Regions from separate parts of the Cupriavidus sp. 05N39 genome, predicted to be linked through region 2. Evidence: predicted binding sites of a transcription regulator. Region 2 holds the regulator's gene; each other region holds the start of a gene.
The links. Region 2 encodes FNR, which switches genes on or off when oxygen is low (the NO sensors DNR and NnrR bind a similar motif). Its sites were predicted from a motif close to TTGATNNNNATCAA; they were not measured.
Positions count from the first base shown of each region.

Region 1 (2,264 bases), on a different contig from region 2:
CAGGCACGCAATTCGACCCGGAGGTGACGAGCGTCTTCCTCGCCAACATCCCGCAGGTCTTGCACCGCCGGCGGTCGGCGCAAGCGCTGCTCAGCGCCGGCTCCGAGATGGCCGTGGTCGCGCGCTTCTACGGCTTGAATCGCGATGCATTGCGGCAGATCCCCCGTCAGGCGAGGGCCTGACGGGGGATCTGCCGCGCGCGCCTGGAAGCCCGGTTAAAGCGTCCGAGGCGTCCGAGGCGTCCGAAGGGCTCGATGTGTTCGATGTGTTCGAGGTGTTTAGAAGCGGTAGCCCACACCCATGCTGAACAGCCACGGATCCAGGCTCACGTTCGAGACCTTGACGCCGGCCGCCTTGACGTCGCTCGACAGCCACACCTTCTTGATGTCGGCATTGAGGAACCAGTTCTTGGTGAGCTTGTAGTCCATGCCGATCTGCAAGGCAGGCGCCACGCTCCAGCTGTCGAGCGATAGCGAGTTGTTGGCAATGTCGGCGCCCCAGATCCGCGTGAAGTTCAGGCCCGCGCCCACATAGGGGCGGAAGGTACCGTTGGGGATGAAGTGATATTGCACCAGCAGCGTCGGCGGCAGGTGGGTGAAGGAACCGATCTTGTTGCCATCGAGGTAGACGTTCTGCTTCTGCGGCACGGTCAGCACCAGTTCCGCGGCGATGTGTGGTGTGAAGAAGTAGGTGACGTCGAGTTCCGGGATCCACTTGTTGTTGACGGTGATGCGGTCCGATGCGCCAACGCCGCCGATCGGGTCCGACTTGTCGGCCATGTCCAGATAGGTGGCGCGCAGGCGCACCATCCAGTTGCCCTGGGTTTCGTCGGACGCTGCCATGGCGGGCGCCGCGGCAACGCTGCCGAGCAGGGCGATGGCAGCAACAACGGTTGTGGAAAGGCGGGTGGACAGACGCTTCTTCATGATGGTTGGCTCGTGTAGTAGGGAAACTTCACGCTCAGTGTGGCGTAGGGTTCCCAGCCAAGCCTTGACCGAAAGCAAGAAGCACTGCATCGGCGGCGCGCGTGTGCATGTGCGTCGCAGCGTCGCCACAGCCGCTGTCTGGTTGTCAGGCGGGATCGTGGGCAAGCCGCCGGACTTTCGCATTTCCAATCGCGCTCCGGGGTTCTAAGGACATGCGCAAATATTCGTGGCAACCGGCACCGGCGCCCCTTACGCTGTGCACACAGTCAAGCAACGAGCATGTCGTGGGCGTCCCGCCAAGGGCGTCTTTCCGGGTGTGCCCCGTGGGGGCGGGGCACACCGGTTTTTCCTCGGTGGACCTCAGCCGGCCAGGGCTTCCTCGCGTTGCGACTGACTGGTGGCGCGCAGGTGGCGGTTCACGCCGGACACCACAGCCTTGAGCGACGCCGTGACAATATTGGCATCGATGCCGGCGCCGAAGCCGGTGGCGGAATCGCCAACACGCACTTCCACATAGCAAGCCGCGGCGGCATTAGCGCCGGACGACAGCGCGTGCTCGTGGTAATCCATCACACGTACCGGCGCATCGAGCGCGCCGGCGAAGGCGCCGACGAACGCATCGATCGGGCCGTTACCCCGGCCGCGCACGCTGACGGACTCGCCGTCGCGCAGCAATGCCACTTCGATCTCCACCTGGCCTTCGCTATCGGACACCATCTGGTGGCCCACATAGCGCAACGGCGCGGCGTGTTCGAGATACTCGCGCTGGAACAAGCCGTAGAGGTCGTCGGCGCTGGCTTCGAGCCCGCTTTCGTCGGTCATTGCCTGCACCGCGCGGCTGAACTCGATCTGCAGGCGCCGCGGCATATAGATGCCATGCACCTGTTCCAGCAGGTAGGCCATGCCGCCCTTGCCGGACTGGCTGTTGACGCGGATCACCGCGTCGTAGCTGCGGCCAAGGTCGGCCGGGTCGATCGGCAGGTAGGGCACTTCCCAGATCTCGTCAGGCTTTTGCTGGGCGAAGCCTTTGCGGATCGCGTCCTGGTGCGAGCCCGAGAACGCGGTGAAGACGAGGTCGCCCACATAGGGGTGCCGCGGATGCACCGGGAGCTGGTTGCAATGCTCCACGCAGTGGCGCACTTCGTCGATATCGGAAAAATCGAGCGCAGGGTCCACGCCCTGCGTGTAGAGATTCAGCGCCAGCGTGACCAGGTCCACATTGCCGGTACGCTCGCCGTTGCCAAACAGGCAACCTTCCACGCGATCCGCGCCGGCCATCACGGCCAGCTCGGCGGCAGCCACGGCGGTACCGCGGTCATTGTGCGGATGGACCGACAG
Region 1 is NZ_JBFTNE010000027.1:92,612-94,875, reverse strand. It holds gene AC1DN0_RS15410 (HD-GYP domain-containing protein) at 1-182, shown strand, start outside; gene AC1DN0_RS15405 (OmpW/AlkL family protein) at 279-926, opposite strand; gene leuA (2-isopropylmalate synthase) at 1,287-2,264, opposite strand, start outside.
Region 1: a site for FNR is predicted at 991-1,004, ahead of AC1DN0_RS15405 (OmpW/AlkL family protein). Genes of this name have one in related genera too.

Region 2 (2,264 bases):
CGATCTGGCKGGCCATGACGCACCCGGACCCGCCCGTTGTCGATGGCGTATCGCGGCACGGGTTGGTGGTCGAGAAGACGGGTATCGGGCGGCAGGCTGAGCCGGCCACGGCGCAGGCGAGGTGACCATGAGACTGCGCTGGCTGATGTGGGTGCTATGGCCCGGCTTCCTGGTAGCCGGGCTGACGACCGCCCTGGTGTTTTCGATGGTCGATCCCGGCGATCTGCGCTTCTTCGGACAGCCGGTCGAGGCGTCGCGGGAGGCGGTTTACACCGTGGGCTTCCTGGTCGCGTGGGTGCTTTGTTCGTTGTCGAGCGGCCTGACGCTTTACACCATGCCCACGCGGCTGGCGGAGACAGACGAACTGGAGTGAGCGCGATGCGCGTCTTCGCGCCGCGGGGCAGGGGGCGGCGGAGCAGGAGTGTCGTGACCAGGCCGGCGCGACGTGGTATTGGCACCACGCAAGGAAGGCAAGGCGGCTGCCAATGCCGCGGGAGCCGGGAAACTCCGCGCGGCCGGTCGATGCCTGCCGGACTAGCAGGACTTGTTGATGATCTGCTTGATGCCTGTCATGTCGACCAGCTTGACGTGCCGCTGGCGGATCTGGATCAGCCCGGCTTCCGCAAAACGGGAGAACAGGCGGCTGACGGTTTCGAGCTTGAGCCCGAGGTAGCTGCCGATCTCCTCGCGGCTCATGCGCAGCACGAACTCGGAGGCCGAATAGCCGCGCGCGGAAAGGCGCTCCGAAAGGTTGATCAGGAAGGCGGCAAGCCGCTCTTCGGCGCGCATCGAGCCCAGCGTGATCAGCATCACCTGGTCCTGCGAGATTTCCTTGCTCATCAGCCGCATGAACTGATGTTGCAACGACGGGAGCGCACCGGACAGCGACTGGAGGTCGCCGAAGCGCACCACGCAAACTTCGGTATCCTCAAGGGCGGTGGCGTCGGACGCGTGCTGCATTTCGCCAAGGCCGTCGAGCCCGACGACTTCGCCGGGGAGGTGGAAGCCCGTGATCTGCGAGCGGCCATCTTCCATCGTCAGGTGGGTTTTGAGCGTGCCGAAGCGGATCGCATAGACGGCGGTGAGCGGATCGCCGAGGCGGTACAGGGTCTCGCCCTTGCGTACGCGCACGCGCTCCTGCACCAGCGAATCCATTTTTTCGAGGTCCTGCTGCGACATGCCGACGGGCAGGCAGAGCTGTCCCAGCGAGCAAGTGGAGCAGCGGGGCGACATCTCGGTAATGGGAATGGATGTTAGCAATTGGGGCCTGTCGGTTTAGCGCAATCACTCAAGCGCGTGTGGCAGGCGCATTGAGTTGAAAGCTTGACGTTGAGAGCTGTCGGTTGGAAGCGCTATCCACATTAGCCTGGCGCGGGTCTGGCGGGGCCTGCCATCTGCGTGGCGCCGCCTGCCGTGCCCGTCGTCATGATTTGCGATTGCGCGGATGTGCGCGGGCGCTGGGCTTCATGTTGATAGCGCCTCTTGGAGTCGCGGGGGCGCGTAGGGCGCATTTTACCGCGCCAGGCGATGTGATTGGGAGGAGAAGTTGACCGTAGGCGTGCTCTTCAGCGTTTTTACCCTGGCTTTGCTAGGTGGTGTGCATTGCGCGGCCATGTGTGGCGGCATTGCGCTTGCGGCCGAGCAAGGCGGCACGGCCCGTGTGCCGGCCACCATCCTGCGCCGGCCAGGCCACTGGCTGCTCGAACTCCTGGTGATGCATGCCGGGCGGCTGAGCATGTATGCGCTGTTGGGCGCCTTGCTGGGTACCCTGGGCGCCGGTGTGTGGAAGGCCCAGTACTTGCCGCTGCAGCGCTGGCTGTTCGGAATCGGCAGCATGATGCTGGTGATGTCGGGATTATGGATGTTGCGTGGGCGCGCCGTGGGGGCTGGCTGGCTGGAGCGGTTTGCCGCGCGCGGCGCTGGCGGTTTGCTCCGTTTTCTTGCCGCCGTGGGCGTGCGCCTGGCGCCCTTGGGCCTGCCACAGGGGCGGCTGCTGCGCCGCTACGGCATGGGGCTGGCCTGGGGGCTGGTACCATGCGGCATGGTCTATGGCGCCCTGGCGATGGCGCTGCTGGCCGGGAACGCCCCTTCGGGTGCGCTGGTGATGGCCGTGTTCGGACTGGGCACTTTGCCAAACCTGTTGGTTATCTCGGGCCTGTCCGGCTACCTCAGGCAGTGGTCGCGCCGCCCGGCGGTACGTACCCTTGCCGGTTTGGCAGTGGCTGCCTTTGGTGTCGTCGGGGTGGCGCGCGCGCTGCTTTTGC
Region 2 is NZ_JBFTNE010000129.1:1-2,264, forward strand. It holds gene AC1DN0_RS36060 (hypothetical protein) at 128-373, shown strand; gene fnr (fumarate/nitrate reduction transcriptional regulator Fnr) at 535-1,260, opposite strand; gene AC1DN0_RS36070 (sulfite exporter TauE/SafE family protein) at 1,547-2,264, shown strand, end outside.

Region 3 (2,264 bases), on a different contig from region 2:
GCAGCCTGGGGCCGCCCGCCTTGCCATCCGCCCCTATCCCAAAGCGCTTGAGGAAACGGTGACATGGCACGGCGCACCATTGCTGCTGCGCCCGGTGCACCCCGAAGACGAGCCCGCTTACCAGGCATTTTTCGCCGCCCTGGCGCCGGAGGATATCCGCATGCGTTTTTTTTGCATGATCCGGCAGCCGCCGCACACCCAGCTCGCACGCATGACCCAGATCGACTACGCACGCGAGATGGCGTTCGTCGCCGTCAGTCCGGCAGGCAGCGGGCCGAAGGCCATCCTGGGCGAAGTAAGGGCCGTGGCCGACCCCGACAACCTGCGTGCCGAGTTCGCCGTGACGGTGCGCTCCGACTGCAAGCGCCAGGGCATCGGCGGCCTGCTGCTGCGCAAGATGGTGGCCTATTGCCGCGCACACGGCACGCGGGAACTGGTCGGGACCACGCTGGCGACCAATACGGCGATGCTCCGGCTCGCCGAAAGCAGCGGCATCCACGTTCTGCGCGGCGACCGGCCGGCCAGCGACGGCGTGGAACTCCGCCTTTTGCTGACGGAGCCATCCGCGGCCAATGCGCCATGACCGGTCCGCCCCGCCATGGCCGGCTCCTTTGGCGAGCAGAATGCGCAAGCCGTCGTGATCGCCGAACCCTTCTAGCGCGGCCGAAGTGCGCGCGCCCTTGCTACAGCGCGCCATTGGTGTGATCTACCTGCCAGAATCGGAGCGAGCAAGCCACTATTTCGCCGCCGCCATTGCAGCGGCTGTATTGCGGACTCACCTTGCGGACACCCCTTGGCGGGTCCGGACGCGGGAAAAACCGGCGAGGTTCATCGCCTGCCGCCCGGCGCCCCGAACATGTGCTCCTGCTTGCGCTGGCATGGCGTGCAGCGCCTGGCGGTGGGGTACGCTTGCAGGCGCGGAAAGGGAATGGGCTCGCCGCAGTCCTGGCACGCGCCGTAGCGCAGCTTGCCGATGCGCGCCCGCGCCGCTGCAATGTCGGCCAGTTCCATGCGGTAGTGCTCGGTCATCGCATCGTCCATGCGCTCCCCAGCGGTCTGCCCGGCAAGTTCGGCGTTGCCGCCCGGCTCGGCGCCCGCGGACACAGTGCGGGTCACGGCCACCGCATCCATCTGGCCGCGGATCCTTTGCTCGATGCCGTCCAGCAAGGCAACCAGGCTGGAGAGTTGCTCTTTGGTCAATTCGGACATGGTGCACTCCCGGTGCGCGTCGAGGCGAGTCCACTCAATGATGCAATGACGCCGGGCCAGCGGCTTGCGCCAGATCAAATGTCGTGATGCGGATCTTGTCGCCCCCAGCGGCATCCCGGATAACGCCGGGGGCGGCAGGGACCATGGCGCCGGCCCTGGGCTTGGGCGGCCGCCACCATTCGGATCCTGCCGCGCAGCCCGCGCAAAGGATGGCCGCAAGGCAAACCGCGAGGCCGCGCAAACGCGCGGCGCCGCTGCCCAAGCCCTCATCGGAACGTTTCATCCGCATTGCCGCTCTCCCGTCGCCGGCGCAGCGGCTGCCGGCATGAAGCATCCGCAGCGTTGCGCGCCAGACCCCTGTGCCGCTTCAATATAGGCGGGTAGCCGCCGCCCGGCTTGATCCCCGTCAAGCTAGCTTCCGGTGGCCCGCATAGCATGGAAGCATGACCTGTCCAGAGTGCAAACAGGGAGACAGCTACCCAGGGAGATCCCAGCATGGATTCGGCGGTACTCACGCAAGCCCTGATGTGCCCCGCGGCCTACCCGCACCCYGTAGACAAAGTCAGCCTCATCGAGACGCACATTTCGCAAGTCTTCCTGGCCGGCTCCTTTGCTTACAAGGTGCGCAAGCCTGTGCACCTCGACTTCGTCGATTTCTCCACGCTGGCCGCGCGTAAAGTGGATTGCGAGGCCGAAGTGGAATTGAATCGCAGGATGGCGGCGGCGCTCTATCTCGGCGTGGTACCGGTCGTGGCGGGGCCATGCCAGCGCGATGTCCGCGTGGAAGGTACTGGCGAGGCGCTGGAGTTTGCGGTGAAAATGCGCCGCTTCCGGCAGCGAGACCTGCTTTCCGCCATGGCGGAGACAAATCGGCTGACCGGTCTCCATATCGAAACGCTGGCCCGCCGGCTTGCGGCGATCCACTTGGCTGCGCCCGTGGCCGGCGACGGCACCGGCCACGGCACGCCGGCGCGGATCACGGCGGTGATGGAACAGGCCTTGGCCGGCGTCGCCGCTCTCGCCTCCGGCACGGCTGCGGCGGCACGCGTGGCGGC
Region 3 is NZ_JBFTNE010000110.1:10,742-13,005, reverse strand. It holds gene AC1DN0_RS34120 (bifunctional acetate--CoA ligase family protein/GNAT family N-acetyltransferase) at 1-583, shown strand, start outside; gene AC1DN0_RS34115 (TraR/DksA family transcriptional regulator) at 829-1,209, opposite strand; gene AC1DN0_RS34110 (bifunctional aminoglycoside phosphotransferase/ATP-binding protein) at 1,705-2,264, shown strand, end outside.
Region 3: a site for FNR is predicted at 1,274-1,287, ahead of AC1DN0_RS34115 (TraR/DksA family transcriptional regulator). Genes of this name have one in related genera too.